2 regions of the Arthrobacter sp. CG_A4 genome follow, and region 2 is predicted to be linked to the other one. Evidence: predicted binding sites of a transcription regulator. Region 2 holds the regulator's gene; the other holds the start of a gene.

Region 1 (7,729 bases), on a different contig from region 2:
GAAGTCGAAGTAGAAGCCGTCGGTGATGTACGGGCCGATTCCCAGCCTGGCATCGGGGCGCAGTTGCTGCACGGCCTGGGCCATGACGTGGGCTGTGGAGTGGCGCAGGACGTTCAGTCCGTCCGGGGAGTCGATGGTGACGGCCTCGATCGTGGCATCCTCGGGAAGCGGCTGGTCCAGGTCCAGCAGAGCGCCGTTGACGCGGGCCACTACGACGTCGCGGCGCTCAAAGAAGAGGTCCGCGCCGGTGGTCCCGGTAGTCACCTTGGTCTCTTCGCCATCGACGAGAAGGGTGATCTGCTGGGCATCTGACACGGGTGTCTCCTATTCAAGGTTAAGGGCTTCGTAGCTTGTGGCGTACGGGGACCACAGCCAGCCTCGTCCATGCTATCGGTTTCTGCAGAGGCCAACCAACGCGCCGCTCAGCCTCCAAACCCGGTAATGGCGAGGTTTCGCCTGATCCCGTCCAACGCACCGGGCGGCTCCGGTTCCCGCTGCTCCGGGATCCCGGCCGCCGGGACCGGGAACGGCAGGGTGTCTGTGCGGCTCAGGTCCCAGGCCATGCTCGCGCTGATGCTGATGCCGCGGGGACCGGTCCGGCGGGTGGTCCCCCGGATCAGCAGCAGCCGGGTGCCGAACAGCAACTGTCCGGCCAGTTCCTGGGCCTCGTGGAAGAAGACCGAATCCACGCAGCCTGTACCGTCGTCGATGCTGATGAACACCACCCGCCGTCCGCCGCGCATGGGCGGGGTCTGGGTGGCCACCCGGACACCGGCCACCAGGACCTCCGTGCCGTTGCGCAGCCCCAGCAGCTTGTCCGCGGTGGTGACCCCCAGCCTGTCCAGCAGCGGCCCGTGGCTGGACATCAGGTGTTCGCTGACGTCCATGGCCATCAGGTCCAGTTCGGCCCGGACGGTCTCCACCAAAGTCGGCGCGGGCAGCACGGCCTTGAGGTTCTTCAGCTCAATATCCCCCAGCGGCAGGGACAGCTGACCCTCAATGACCTCCAGACCCTTCCGGTGGGGGCGGCTCTGCAGGGTCTGGAGGTGCTGGACCAGATCCGCCCGGTTGGCGGTTCCGCCGGCGGCCCGGTGCAGGGAGTCGAAGGCGCCCAGCTGGGCCAGCCGCTTGATGCTCGGTTTGCTCAGCCGGGAGCGGGCGCGCAGGTCCGCCAGCGAGTCGTAAGGCTGGCCCGCCACCATCCGTTTGAGTTCAGCGCCGGAGAGTCCGAAGATGCCGTTCAGGCTCAGCCGGATGCCCAGCTTCCCGCGCTCCGGGCCGCCGGCGACCGGCTCCACCCGGTACTCGGCCCGGCTCAGGTTGATGTCCAGGGGCAGGATGGGGATCCCCAGCCGCCGCGCCTCTGCCACGAGGAGCCGCTTGGGGTACATCCCCGGATCGTGTTCCCACAGCCCGGCGAGGAACGCCTCCGGGTGATGGGTCTTGAGCCAGGCGGACTGGTACGTGGGCACGGCAAAGGCAGCCCCGTGGGCCTTGCAGAAACCGAAGCTGCCGAAGGCCTTGAGCGTGCCCCAGACTTTATCCACCACCTCGGGGCTGTACTCCCGGGCCCGGGCCTCCTGCCGGAAGAATTCCTCCACCCTGCCTTCCAGCACGTCGTTACCGAGGGCGCGGCGGAACTCATCGGCGCGGGCCAGACCGCAGCCGGTCATAACGTTGAAGGTCTTCAGGATCTGCTCGTGGAACACCGTGACGCCGTGGGTCTCCTCGAGGACCGGCTTGAGGTCCGGGTGCGGATACACCTCGGGGGCGAACCCGTGCCGGTGTTCCAAAAACGGCCGGACCATGTCCGATTTCATCGGCCCCGGGCGGAACAGCGAGATGTCAATAATGAGGTCGTTGAACTCCCGGGGCGCCAGTTTGCCGATCAGTTCGCGCTGGCCGGGTGATTCAATCTGGAAACAGCCCAGGGTGTGGGTGCTGCGGATTAGCTCATAGGTGGGTTCGTCGTCGAGCGGTACGGCGTTAAGATCGATGCGCCCGTCCGCGGAGATGTAGTCCGGTCCGGTGCCGTCCGGTCCTGACGGGTGCGCGCCTGCTGACACCACCTCGGCCTTGGAGGGATGCAACCGGATGACTTCCCTGACGGCGAAGGCCATGGCGCTTTGCATCCGGACGCCCAGGACATCGAGTTTGAGCATGCCCATGGGGTCCATGTCGTGCTTGTCGAACTGGCTCATCGGCAGGCCCAGGCCGCTGGGCTGCACGGGGGTCCGGTCCAGCAGGGTGGCGTCCCCCAGGATGACCCCGCACGGGTGCATGGAGATGTGCCGCGGCAGCCGGTCCAGCCGTTCAGTGAGGTCCACCAGCAGATCCAGCTGCTGGTTTTCGGAGAAACCACGCTGTTCCACCCGGCCGGCGAACTCCTTCAGCTCGGGTTTCTCCACCAGGGCCTCGCGGAAGTTCCGGGCCGAGAACCGCCACAACTGCTTGGCGATGTCCCCGATTTCGCCCTCCTCCATGCCCAGGGCAAGCCCGGCGTCGCGCACCGCACCGCGGGCGCGGTAGCCGTTTTGCATGCTCATCAGCGTGACGCGTTCCGAGCCGAAGCGCTCAAAGATCTTCCGGTAGACGTTGTGCCGTTCGGCGCTTTCGACATCGATGTCGATATCCGGCAGGGTGGCGCGGTCCCGGGAGAGGAAACGTTCGAAGATGAGGTCGTGCTGGAGCGGGTTCACCGCGCTGACCTCAATCAGGTAGTTGACCAGGCTGGAGGCGCCCGAGCCGCGGGCCGCGGCGCGGACGCCCATGGCCAGGATCATCCGCGAGACCTCGGCGACGGTCAGGAAGTACGCGGCAAAGCCCAGGCTGTCGATGATCCGCAACTCGTGCTCCAGCCGGGAGCGGAGTTCCCCGGCGGGCTTCCCGGTGATCCCGGGGAACCGGCGGCCGATTCCGGCCTCGCAGCGCTGGGTGAGCTCCGCCAGGGCATCCCCGGCGATTCCGATCACCGAGGCCTCGGGGACCACCGGCTGTTTCCAGCCCATGTCGCGCACCGGGTCCATCCGGCAGCGGTCCGCGAGCGCCTCGGTCTGGGCCATCAGCCGTTTAAGGTCCGCGGCGCCGTATCCGGCGGTGTGCATGATCTCCTTGCCCAGCTGCAGCATCTGCGCCGCTGACTTGAGCCAGCCCTGTCCGTTGGGCTGGAGCAGCGGGGCAGCGGACAGTTCGGGCAGGGACTTCAGTGTCCGGGCGGAGTCCAGCACGTCCGCGGTGGCCGCACCGTCCTCGGCGACGTACCGCACGGCGTTGCTCAGCACGGCGGGCACGGCGTGCTCCGCGGCCAATTTGAGCATGCGGACCGCGTGGGCCGTGCTCAGCGGCTCCCCGGGCGGGCTGAGCTGCGACACCACCTCGGCGGCGAGGGTCCCCGGCGGCATCGCGTCCAGCCAGCGCTTGAACAGGGTGCGGGGGCGCAGGTAGCGGCGCCCGCCCATGGCGCGTCCGACGTCGGAGTCCGGACCGATCAGCACGGTCAGTACCGGCTGCAGGGTCTCCGGGTGCAGGGTGCGGGAGGCCAGTTCCGCCCGGGTGACGGCCACGGGGACCGCTCCCTGCGCCTTGCCGGTGGTGCGGGCATGGGCATCGGAGATCAGCCGGCAGAGCGCCCGGTACCCGGCGCCGTTGTTGTGTCCGTGGGCCAGGACGACGACGCGTCCGCCCACCTGGGTGCGGAGGTCGCCGTCGTCGTCAAAGACCGCAAGGTCCACCCCGACGATCGGGTCCAGTCCCGCGGCCATGCACGCCTTCAAATGCTTGATGGTTCCGTAGAGGCCGTCACGGTCCGTGCAGGCGAGCGCCGTGGCGCCGTCGGCCGCGGCGGCGCCGGCGAGTTCCTCCGGCCAGGAGACCCCGTAATGGGCGCTGAAAGCGGTGGAGACGTGGAGATGGGTGAAGCTCATGCTGATTCGGACTCCCGGAAGGGACGCAGGGCATCGTGGATCCGCAGCAGCCGCCAGCGCCCGCTGCCAACATGCCGGGTCAGGTCAAGGGTGAGGAAATCCTCCGCGGGTGACCCGGTCGCGGGCGGCCCGGCCTTGGGTAACCCGGCCGGACGCACCTGGACCCGCCAGATCTCGTGATCCACCAGTCCGGGGCCGCTTCCCAGCGGGGCCCTCGGTTCCTCTGCCCACCACTGGCGCCGCTCATACCAGCGGACCGGATCAGCACAGACCGTGTAGCGGCGGCCTGCCCAGTCAAGCCTGAGGGGCGTTCCGGCGGGGGTGCAGACGACGTCGACCGACTCGCTGAACATGCCCATAGTGCCTCCCGGACCACACCATCTGTAAAAAGCAAACAAGTAAACCAAGCAGGTTATTCGAACATATCTTCGAACAACACCAGTCTACGACGGTGCCGGGACAAAACCTAGATCAGGGGTGGACGGACGCAGGCGCAGGTAGCAGGATTGAGCCATGAGCTCCCATAACGCACTTCTCAAGCACGTCAGCATCGCTGCCAAGGACACGTCCCTGGTGGCGAATTTCGATATAGACGGAAATATCCCCGGCCAGGGCGCCTATGTGGTGGGGCTGGTGTCCGCCACTGCGGACCATTCCCACCAGCGCCGGATGGGGATCGAGTTCATGAACGGCGAGGCCGTCTCCTTCTACTGCTTCAGCCACGACGGAACGGAGGAGAACTTCGACCTCAAGGGAGTGGAGCACTCCGGCAACACCATTACCGGCAACTTTCCCCTGAGCACGGTGCTTGGCCTCCCCAAGGGACACCTCATGACGGCCTTCAGCGACTGTGATGGCCGGGACTACCAGGCAAACGTGCCGGTGGATGAAGCCCTCTGACTCCTGCGCGGACCTGTTCCAGCCTTAGGAGCTGGCTTTGTAGACTCCCAGCTCGAGGGTGATGAACGCATCGATCATGGCCCGGTAGGTCTTCTCGACGAGGTCGACGTCGATGTCCTTCTGCTCCGCGGTGGCGCGGACGTGTTCGATCACCCGCTCCACGCGGCCGGGGGCCCGCACCTCGGCGCTATCCGCCTTGAGGGTTCCGGCGATCCGGATCAGGCGCTCGCGGCGGCCGATCAGCGACACGATCTGTTCGTCCACCTCGTCAACGGCGACCCGCACGGCGGCGAGCTGTTCCCGGTCGGCCTTGGCGGACTTGTCTTCTGCGTGATTTGTGGACATGTGCACGACAGTATCGAACCATGCCGCCACGAGTCGACTTAATGTCACTGGCTTAATGTCACTGGCTGGGCCGCAACCTGGGCAGCGCAGCGACCTGCGGCACAAATGCCAGGCCATAGGCCATGGCGTCCAGGACGCTGGCCGCGTTGACGTCCTAGGCGAGCGAGAGGAAGAGCTTTTCCAGGTCCTTCGTACTCATACCTGAGTCCTTCCGGACAATGCACTGCTCAAGCCCGCTCGCAATTATCGCGAATCCTGCCCGATCGAGCGCTTTCGAGACGGCGGCCAACTGCGTGACGGTGTCCTTGCAGTCGCCGCCCTCCTCGAGCATCCGGATTACGGCTCCCAGCTGCCCCTGAGCGCGCCTAAGCCGGTTGATGGCGGGGGCGAGTTCTGCTGAATCAAGTTCCATGGACGGCTCCAAAGCTAGGTGGTTCTACGCCAAGCGTATACCCCTATGGGTATTTTTGACTACCCCTGGGGGTATCTGTAATACTCGGTGAGGTATTCAGCTCTCGCGTGACTTGTCTCGAAAGGACACCCATGACATCCCTTTCCGCTTCGGCCGCCCCGGCTTCTCCCGCCGGACCCGCAGTCACCTCCCTGGCTCCCGAAACGCTGCGCAGCTGGTTCCAGGAACACCAGGATCTCATCGTTCTTGATGTCCGCTCCGCCGCCGAGTTTGACAACATGCACATCCGCGGCTCCTATAACGTCCCGCTTCCGCTGCTCTCTGAGCACGCTGACGAACTGGCCGCCCGCCTGGGTAGCCGCGTCGTGCTCGTCTGCCAGTCGGGAGCGCGTGCCGAGCAGGCACGGCAGCGCCTGGGAGGTGCGGGTATCGGCACCGCCTATGTCCTGACAGGAGGCGCCCCCGGGTTCGCCGAGGCAGGCGGAGACGTGATCCGCGGCAAGGCCCGCTGGGACCTCGAACGCCAGGTCAGGCTCGCCGCCGGCTCCCTCGTGGTTCTGGGCCTCGCCGGAGGTAAGTTCGTCTCTCCCAAGATCCGGCTCCTCGCCGGCGCCATCGGTGCGGGCCTGACCTTCTCGGCCGCTACCAACACCTGTGCCATGGGCCAGGCAATCTCGGCCATGCCCTGGAACAAGGCCGCCCGGGAGCCGACCCGCGAGTCCGCCATCCTGCAGTTTCCCGTCGCGGATACCGCGGGCCCGGCGGCGAAGGCCTCATGACCGGCACCCTGATCCTCGTTCTCGCCCTGTCGGTACTCATCGGACTGTCGCTCGGCGTGCTCGGCGGCGGCGGATCCATTCTGACCGTGCCGATCCTGGTCTATGTGGCCGGATTCGACGCCAAGGAAGCCATCGCCGCGTCCCTGTTCGTTGTTGGCGTGACCTCTGCCGTCAGCGTCTTCAGCCACGCGCGCGCCGGACGCGTCATGTGGCGCACCGGGCTGCTGTTCGGCGCCGCCGGCATGGCCGGCGCATTCGTGGGCGGCCTGCTGGGCGGGCATATCCCCGGCCAAATCCTTCTCATCGCATTTGCCCTGATGATGGTTGCCACCTCCATCGCCATGATTCGCGGGCGGAAGAAAAAGGCCGACGCGGGCACCGGGACTCCCCAGCACACCGAACTGCCGCTGTTCCGCGTTTTGCTGGACGGCCTCGTCGTTGGCCTGGTGACCGGCCTGGTCGGCGCCGGCGGCGGATTCCTTGTCGTCCCGGCCCTGGCGTTGCTCGGCGGCCTGCCGATGGCAATCGCCGTCGGAACGTCGCTGGTAGTGATCGCCATGAAGTCCTTCGCCGGCCTGGCCGGTTACCTCACCACTGTGGAGCTGGACTGGGGCATCACGCTGGCCGTTACCGCGGCCGCCATCGTGGGCAGCCTGATCGGGTCCAGGCTCGCAGGTCGAATTCCCGAGGCGGCACTGCGCAAGGGCTTCGGCTGGTTCGTGCTGGCCATGGGCACCTTCGTCCTCATCCAGCAGGCCCCGGTGGATCTGCGCGGACCTATTGCCCTGGGCGTCGCCGGAGCCACGCTCGTCGCGGCCGCAGCCTGCTGGTTCTTCAGTAAATCCTGCCCGCTGCGCAAGTCCAACCGCACCACCCGCCACCGCGACACCCAGCCCACGCCGGTCTAAATTGACCCGGGGCGTCCCGGCCACCGCACCATGTCTGCTCGGGCCGGTCCGCTGGCCTCACCGCCGCGATCCCTGAAACGAAAGGCACCACCATGGCAGAAATCAGCATCACCGAAGCGGACCAGCGCCGGAACCGGGCGCAGGTCCTGGACGTCCGCGAGGACTCCGAAATCGCCGAAGGAATGATCCCCGGCGCAGTCCACATCCCCATGGGCGAGCTGCAGGCCCGCCTGTCCGAGCTTGACGCCAAGGTCCCCGTGATCGCCATCTGCCGCAGCGGCAACCGCAGCGCCCGTGTGGCGGATGCCCTCAACGCCGCCGGCTTCACGGCAGACACCATGGACGGCGGCATGATCGCGTGGACCCGCGCGGGCCTGCCGACCACCTGACCCACCCTGAGCGGCAGTCCGCCAGTACACCCAACACCCGGAAGAACGGAAAGTTAGACATGGCAACCATCGA
Region 2 (7,729 bases):
TCCGCACCATTTGGCGGACAGCGATTCCCGTCACATGGACAGTTCTGGACAACAAGACTCGGGCGTATGTTCGTCCCCGCAGGCGTGTCCAGGCAGCAACTCATATCAATGATTTCCCTCCCTCATCCCGCCGCTCCACACGGAGCCCACTCTGCCCCCGGCACCGCCGCCGGCATACCAGGAGGACCCGTTTGACCGATAGTCGTCAGCCCAGCGCGAATACCGCCCCACACAGCACCGATCGGCACTATTCTGAAACTGCCGAACCTTCAAAGGAGACCATGACCAGCCAGCCCAACACCGGACCCGATTCAGCAGCCCCGGACATGAGCCCCGCGGAGATCCAGGCTGTCATCGACCGGATCCTCTCCAAGGACACCCCCGCCCGGACCGAGGCCCCGGCTGCCGCCGAGTCACGGCCGGTGCTCGGCAAGGCCCAGGCGATCTCCGGGCCGGACGCGGAGCACGGCAACTACGATGGCGACCAGCAGGACCTCGAAGAACGGCACGCCCGACGCCGGATCGGCAGCCTGTCCACCGAACTCGAAGATGTCACCGAAGTCGAATACCGGCAACTGCGCCTTGAGCGCGTTGTGCTGGCCGGTCTCTGGACCGAAGGCACCCTCGCCGACGCCGAGAACTCGCTGCGTGAGCTCGCAGCCCTCGCCGAGACCGCAGGCTCGGAGGTCCTCGACGGTATTGTCCAGCGCCGCGCAAAGCCCGATCCCGGAACTTTCCTCGGATCCGGCAAAGCCCAGGAACTCAAGGACATCGTGATGTCCACCGGCGCGGACACCGTCGTGGTCGACGCCGAACTGGCCCCGTCCCAGCGCCGCAGCCTGGAAGACATCGTCAAGGTTAAGGTCATTGACCGCACGGCCCTGATCCTGGACATCTTTGCCCAGCACGCCAAAAGCCGCGAAGGCAAGGCCCAGGTGGAACTGGCCCAGCTCGAATACCTGCTCCCGCGCCTGCGCGGCTGGGGTGACTCGATGTCCCGCCAGGCCGGTGGCCAGGTGGGCGGCGCAGGCGCCGGCATGGGCTCGCGTGGTCCCGGTGAAACCAAGATCGAACTGGACCGGCGCCGGATCCGCACCCGGATGGCCAAGCTGCGGCGCGAAATCGCCGCGATGAAACCGGCCCGGGAAACCAAGCGCGCCAACCGCCGTCGTAATGCCGTGCCGTCAGTAGCGATCGCCGGGTACACCAACGCCGGGAAGTCCTCGCTGCTGAACCGGCTGACGGATGCCGGTGTCCTGGTGGAGAACGCCCTGTTCGCCACCCTGGACCCGACAGTCCGCAAGGCTGAAACCTCCGACGGGCTGGGCTATACCCTCGCCGATACCGTGGGCTTTGTCCGCTCGCTCCCCACCCAGCTCGTGGAGGCCTTCCGCTCCACCCTGGAGGAGGTTGCCGACGCGGACCTGATCCTGCACGTCGTCGATGTGTCCCACCCGGATCCGGAGGGCCAGATCGCCGCCGTCCGCAAGGTGTTCAGCGAAGTCGACGCCCGCAAGGTCCCGGAAATCATCGTCCTGAACAAGGCCGACGCCGCCGACCCCTTCGTGATCGAACGGCTCAAGCAGCGCGAACCGCGCCACGTGGTGGTCTCGGCACGCACCGGTGAGGGCCTTCCGGAGCTGCTCAAAGCCATCAGCGACGGCATCCCGCGGCCCAGCGTGAAGCTGGAACTGATGATCCCGTACGACCGCGGAGACCTGCTCAGCAAGTTGCACGAGACCGACGCCGAGATTCTCAGCCTCGACCACGGGGAATCCGGCACCCGGGCCGTCGTAATGGTGCGCGAAGGATTCGCTGCTGAACTGGATTCGTTTATCAGCAATGACTGAGGCAGCGGTGACGGGGCCGGACCCGGAGCGGGCAGGCCCCGCCGGGGACGACTCCGCAGGGAACGACTGTGCCGGCGACGGATCTGCCGGCGGGACCCGGGCTGGTGAAAATCCTGACGGAGCTGACGGACACGGGCCGGCAGCAAAAAAGGCGGTGGGTAGAGTCCAGCCGCACGGCGAGGAGTTCGTCATTGACCTCCTCGACCGGGCAGTTTCCGGCATGGGCGGCCAGAGCCGTGACGGCCAGCATGAAATGGCCCGGCAGGTGGCGCGCGCGATCGACAGCGGAGACCACCTGCTGGTCCAGGCCGGCACCGGCACGGGCAAGTCCCTCGCCTACCTGGTCCCGCTGATCGCCCATTCGCTGGTCAGCCAGAAACCAACCCTCGTCTCCACCGCCACCCTGGCCCTCCAGACCCAGATCGTGGGCCGCGACCTGCCCCGGCTGCTCAAGACCATCACCCCTGCCCTGGAGCGGCCCGTCAAGGTCGCCCTGGTCAAGGGCCGCTCCAACTACGTCTGCCGGCACAAGCTCGACGGCGGTTTCCCCTCCGAGGAGCCCTCCGAGGGCCAGCTCTTCTCCCTCGGCGAGGACACGTCCGTCCCGCATTTTGCCGCGGCCATGGGCGGCGCGTCCTCCCAGCTGGGCAAGGAAGTAGTCCGGCTCCGCGAATGGGCCGAGGCGACCGCCTCGGGCGACCGCGACGAGCTGATGCCCGGCGTGACCGACCGCGCCTGGCGCCAGGTATCCGTCACCTCGATGGAATGCCTCGGGGCGCAGAAATGTCCGCTGGCGGGCGAATGTTTCAGTGAACTGGCCCGGCAGAACGCCGCAGACGCCGACGTCGTCGTCACTAACCACGCCATGCTGGCCGTCAGCGCCTTCGAGGGCCTCGCCGTGCTGCCCGAGTACGACGTCGTGGTGGTTGACGAGGCGCACGAACTCCAGGACCGCGTCACCGGCGCCGTGTCCGGGCAGCTCTCCGTGGCGATGGTGAATGTTGCCGCTTCAGGGGCGCGGAAGCACACCGGCATTACCGTTGACGCGCTGAGCAATGCAGCGGCCAACCTCGAACTCGCCATTGAAGGCGTCCCCGGCGGACTTATGCCTAACGGCCTCAACAGCGAACAGCTGGACTGTGTGGACCAGTTGCGTGATGCCTGCCGCGCCGGGCTGTCCGATTCCAAGGGGGACAGCGCCAACACGGCCGACGGCGGACGTCAGCTCGCCCGCTCCCGGCTCATGGTCATCCTGGAACTCTGCGAACGGCTGCTCGCGGCCCGGGAAAACCGTGAAGTGGTGTGGTTTTCCCGCACCAGCACCTTCGACCCGGCGCAGGGGTACTCCCAGCCGGACGAGTCCGCTCCGGCGCTGATCAACGTGGCGCCGCTGAGCGTCGCCGGCCGGCTGCGCGAGGGCCTGTTCGCGGACCACACGGTAATCCTGACCTCGGCGACCCTGGCGATCGGCTCGGCGTTTGAACCGGCCGCCGGCGGCCTTGGACTGGTCGGCCCCGGCGCGCCCAGCTGGACCGGCGTCGACGTCGGCTCGCCGTTTGAATACCCCAAGCAGGGGATTCTTTACGTTGCGAAGCACCTGCCCAAACCCGGCCGCGGCACCTCCCCGGAAGCGCTTGATGAGCTGGAGAAACTGATCCGGGCCTCCGGCGGCGGGGCCTTATGCCTGTTTTCCTCCCGCCGCGCCGCCGAAGACGCCGCCGAGGCCATGCGGCCGCGGTTGGAGCTGAGCATTCTCTGCCAGGGAGACTCAACCATGACCGCGCTCGTGCGGCAGTTCGCCGACGAGCCGGACACCTGCCTCTTCGGGACTATGTCGCTGTGGCAGGGCGTTGACGTCCCGGGCGACTCCTGCCGGCTGGTCGTGATCGACCGGATCCCCTTTCCGAGGCCGGACGACCCGTTGATGACGGCGCGGTCCAGGGCGGTGGCCCAGGCCGGCGGCAACGGCTTTATGAGCGTGTCGGCGACCCACGCCGCGATCCGGCTGGCACAGGGCGCCGGGCGGCTGATCCGGACGACGACGGACAAAGGAGTGGTGGCGGTGCTGGACTCACGGCTATCCACGGAACGGTACGGGGGATTCCTCCGCGCCGCACTTCCGCCGTTCTGGCCCACCACCGATCCCGCGATAGCCTTTGCTGCGCTGGAACGCCTCGCCAAAGAATCCGGGCAACCGGCCGCGTAGTCGCTGCCATTCAGGGATTCCGGGTGGAACGCCCCGGCCCGGGTCGCGGCGTTCCCGCCCACTTGCTCCGGCCCGCGGGCGACGGCAGCGCCTGGACTCCGCGGACTTCCGGTGCCGGGCTGCTGACGCGGCGCATTTATCCTTGCGACGCGCAAATGCCCTGGCGCTACGGGTATTCCGGTAGCGCCACGACATCTGCGCGTCGCAGGAAAGATTGCGTGTCGTGTCCCAGTGCCCGCTCGTATTAGCCCACCCCGAGTCGGCGGACTTCGGCGAAAGACCCGAAACAGGGAGCACTCCGATTCTGAGTGCCAAAGGTAAATGCTCCGTCACATGATGTGACGGAGCATTTACGGTCAAACCGAAAAGTGAGGAAGCGTTCTGTTGTCCACCGCGAAAGGTGAGCGAGCGTCAGAGCCGGTATCTGATTTTAGCTAGAGGGAGCGGAGGACCGAGACCACCTTGCCCATGATGACGGCGTGATCGCCGAGGATGGGCTCGTACTGGGTATTCTGCGGCAACAGCCACATGTGGCCGTCGCGTTGGCGGAAGGTCTTGACCGTCGCTTCGTCGTCCAGCAGAGCGGCCACGATGTCGCCGTTGACGGCGTCGCTCTGCCGGCGTACCACCACCCAGTCGCCGTCGCAGATGGCGGCGTCGATCATCGAATCGCCTGCGACTTTGAGCATAAAAAGCTCACCATGACCCACCAGCTGGCGCGGCAGCGGCATCACGTCCTCGACCACCTGGTCGGCGAGAATAGGGCCGCCGGCAGCGATCCGGCCCACGAGCGGCACCATAGCGGTATCCGTGGCGCTGGTGAGCTCGGAGACGGACAACCCGCCCACGGAGCGCAGGCCGCTCGGTTTCCCGGCTCCTGAAATCCTGGTGGCCCCCTCATCCAGGGTCAGCGGCATGAGCACTTCCATGGCACGCGGACGCTTGGGGTCGCGCCTCAGGTAGCCCAGCTTCTCGAGCTGGGACAACTGGTGGGTGACGCTGGAGAGGCTTGCCAGTCCAACCAAGTCGCCAATCTCACGCATGGACGGCGGGTAGCCGTTCTCCGATACCGAGCGCTGGATGGTTTCCAGGATCTTCTTTTGCCGGATGGTGAGGCTCTTCGGGGGCCGGGCTGCCTGCGGGTTCCGCTGGCTGGCCCTGCCGCCGGTGGCTTGTGCTGCCATATTCGCCAACGCCTTTCCCTTATGCCCGGCTGTCGTCGCTGCAGTTGCCGCAACGTACGGCTCTGTTTGTCGGACTTTGTCAGACCCTGCTGATCAACTGCAGATGCGGTTGTCCTGTGACTCCAACGTAGGCCAGCCGCAGCAGTTTTTCAAACATTTGTTCTAGCGAGTCTCGACAATGTTCGTCGATAAGTGCTAAAACAGAACTAGCGAAGTTCGAATATGTGTTCGACTCCAGCGATGTTCGGACAGGGCACGACGTTCGGTTCTATGTTCGAAGGTTAGGCCGGTTGGCGGCAAGTACGTGCAGTACGCCGGGCGGCACCGTATGGTCCAGGAGGGCTCAGTTCATGTCAGCATCAAGCGCGTTTCACGACACATTCGGCTACACAAATGACCGCGGAGAGGTATCCGGCGATGGTCGTTCACTCCGCGGGCACGGCTCCGCGGCCCGCACCAGGCAGGCGCCGCTGCGGTTGACCAGGCGCGGACGCTTCGTCTTTTTCGGCGTTCCCCTTATCCTGCTGGCCGCCCTTATTCTCTCCTTCAGCGGCTTTCTCAATGCGCCGGCCAGGGCCTCCGAGTCCGCCGCCGATCTGCGGTTGACCCCGGCTGTTTCGGTCACCGTCCAGCCCGGAGACTCGCTGTGGGCGATCGCCGGAACAGTGGCTCCGGAGCGTGACCCCCGCGATGTGGTGGCCGACATTCTCCAGCTCAACAACCTCGAGGCGGCCCGCGTGGTTCCAGGCCAGTCACTGGTCGTTCCGGCCAAGTAACATCACTGGTGCAGTCCGTCAGGCGTCGCAGTTTCAGGGCTCGTCGCCGTCTCGCTTAAACTAGTTGAGTGACTGACCAGTTAGAACGCCTGAATCGACTCCCCCTCCGGACCAATCTGCGCGGGCTGAGCCCGTACGGTGCACCGCAGTTGGAGGTGCCGATCCTGCTGAACGTCAACGAGAACACCCATGGTGTGCCGGCCGATGTCCGCGCCGCGATTTCCGAGGCCGTGACCATCGCGGCAGCCGGACTCAACCGATATCCGGATCGGGAGTTCACCGAACTGCGCGGAGCCCTGGCGGACTACCTCGGGCATGGCCTGGGTGCGGAGAACATCTGGGCAGCCAACGGATCCAACGAGGTCCTCCAACAGATCCTCCAGGCCTTCGGCGGACCGGGCCGTACCGCCCTCGGCTTCCCTCCAACCTACTCCATGTACCCGCTGCTGGCCGCCGGGACGGACACGGAATACATCGCCGGGGTCCGCGCCGAGGGCTACGGCCTCAGTGCCGAATCGGCAGCCCGCCAGGTCCGTGAACTGCAGCCCAATATTGTGTTCCTGTGCTCCCCGAACAACCCCACCGGCACCGGGCTTGGCCTCGACGTCGTGGCAGCGGTCTATGAAGCGGGCGAAGCCAGCCAGGCCGTGGTGATCGTTGACGAGGCTTACCACGAGTTCGCCCACGACGGCACGCCGAGCGCCCTCACGCTGCTGCCAGGCCGGGAGCGGCTGATTGTCTCGCGCACCATGAGCAAGGCGTTTGCCCTCGCGGGCGCACGGCTGGGCTACATGGCGGCGGCCCCCGAAGTCGCCGACGCCCTGCGCCTCGTCCGGCTGCCGTACCACCTGTCCGCCATCACGCAGGCGACAGGCCTGGCCGCGCTAAACCACCGGACCGCGCTCATGGCCGACGTCCAGGACATCAAGCGCCAGCGTGACCGGATAGTCTCCGAACTGCAGCGGATGGGGCTCAAACCCGCGGCCTCCGAATCCAACTACGTCTTCTTCGGCGGCCTCGGGGATTCGCACGAGACCTGGCAGGAACTTCTGGACGCCGGGGTACTGATCCGCGACGTCGGCATCCCCGGGCACCTGCGTGTCACTGCCGGCACTGAGACGGAAACCACAGCCTTCCTCGAAGCCCTTGAGAGGATACTGACCAGCCGCGCAGCACAGCAGGCCTAGACTTGAGCGCGGAGCCCGCAACCCCCGCCCGCGAGTCCGGCGCCGCAAGCCCTACACCCCGCCTTCAGCCAAAGGACACCTCAACATGAGCAACACCGGATCAACCGCTGCACTGGGGCGGACCGCGCGTATGGAACGGACCACCAGCGAGTCAACTGTCCTGGTCGAGATTAATCTGGACGGCACCGGCGTCTCGGATATCAGCACCTCGGTTCCGTTCTACGACCACATGCTGACGGCGCTGAGCAAGCACTCGCTGATCGACATGACAGTCAAGGCGACGGGGGACACCCACATCGACGTGCACCACACGGTGGAGGATGTTGCCATCACTCTCGGCGAGGTCCTGCGCACAGCACTGGGCAACAAGGCAGGCATCCGGCGCTTCGGCGAGGCCACGGTTCCCCTGGACGAAGCCCTGGCGCACGCCGTTGTCGATGTTTCCGGGCGCCCTTACCTCGTGCACGCAGGGGAGCCCGCCGGCCAGGAATATCACCTGATCGGCGGTCACTTCACCGGTTCCCTG

The links. Region 2 encodes LexA, which represses DNA repair genes until DNA is damaged. Its sites were predicted from a motif close to TCGAACANNTGTTCGA; they were not measured.
Region 1: RCH07_RS03880 (DUF6504 family protein) is a predicted target of LexA. The motif match lies at 4,340-4,355, and genes of this name have one in related genera.

What each region holds. Positions count from the first base shown of each region.
Region 1 is NZ_JAXCID010000005.1:124,942-132,670, forward strand. Features, by position in the region: gene thrS (threonine--tRNA ligase) at 1-315, opposite strand, end outside; gene RCH07_RS03875 (DNA polymerase III subunit alpha) at 423-3,923, opposite strand; gene RCH07_RS03880 (DUF6504 family protein) at 3,920-4,282, opposite strand; gene RCH07_RS03885 (hypothetical protein) at 4,437-4,823, shown strand; gene RCH07_RS03890 (chorismate mutase) at 4,848-5,168, opposite strand; gene RCH07_RS03895 (metal-sensitive transcriptional regulator) at 5,323-5,580, opposite strand; gene RCH07_RS03900 (rhodanese-like domain-containing protein) at 5,712-6,359, shown strand; gene RCH07_RS03905 (sulfite exporter TauE/SafE family protein) at 6,356-7,267, shown strand; gene RCH07_RS03910 (rhodanese-like domain-containing protein) at 7,360-7,656, shown strand; gene RCH07_RS03915 (thioredoxin family protein) at 7,716-7,729, shown strand, end outside.
Region 2 is NZ_JAXCID010000014.1:48,344-56,072, reverse strand. Features, by position in the region: gene hflX (GTPase HflX) at 282-1,850, shown strand; gene RCH07_RS08090 (ATP-dependent DNA helicase) at 1,843-4,056, shown strand; gene lexA (transcriptional repressor LexA) at 4,491-5,240, opposite strand; gene RCH07_RS08080 (LysM peptidoglycan-binding domain-containing protein) at 5,591-6,016, shown strand; gene RCH07_RS08075 (histidinol-phosphate transaminase) at 6,085-7,203, shown strand; gene hisB (imidazoleglycerol-phosphate dehydratase HisB) at 7,289-7,729, shown strand, end outside.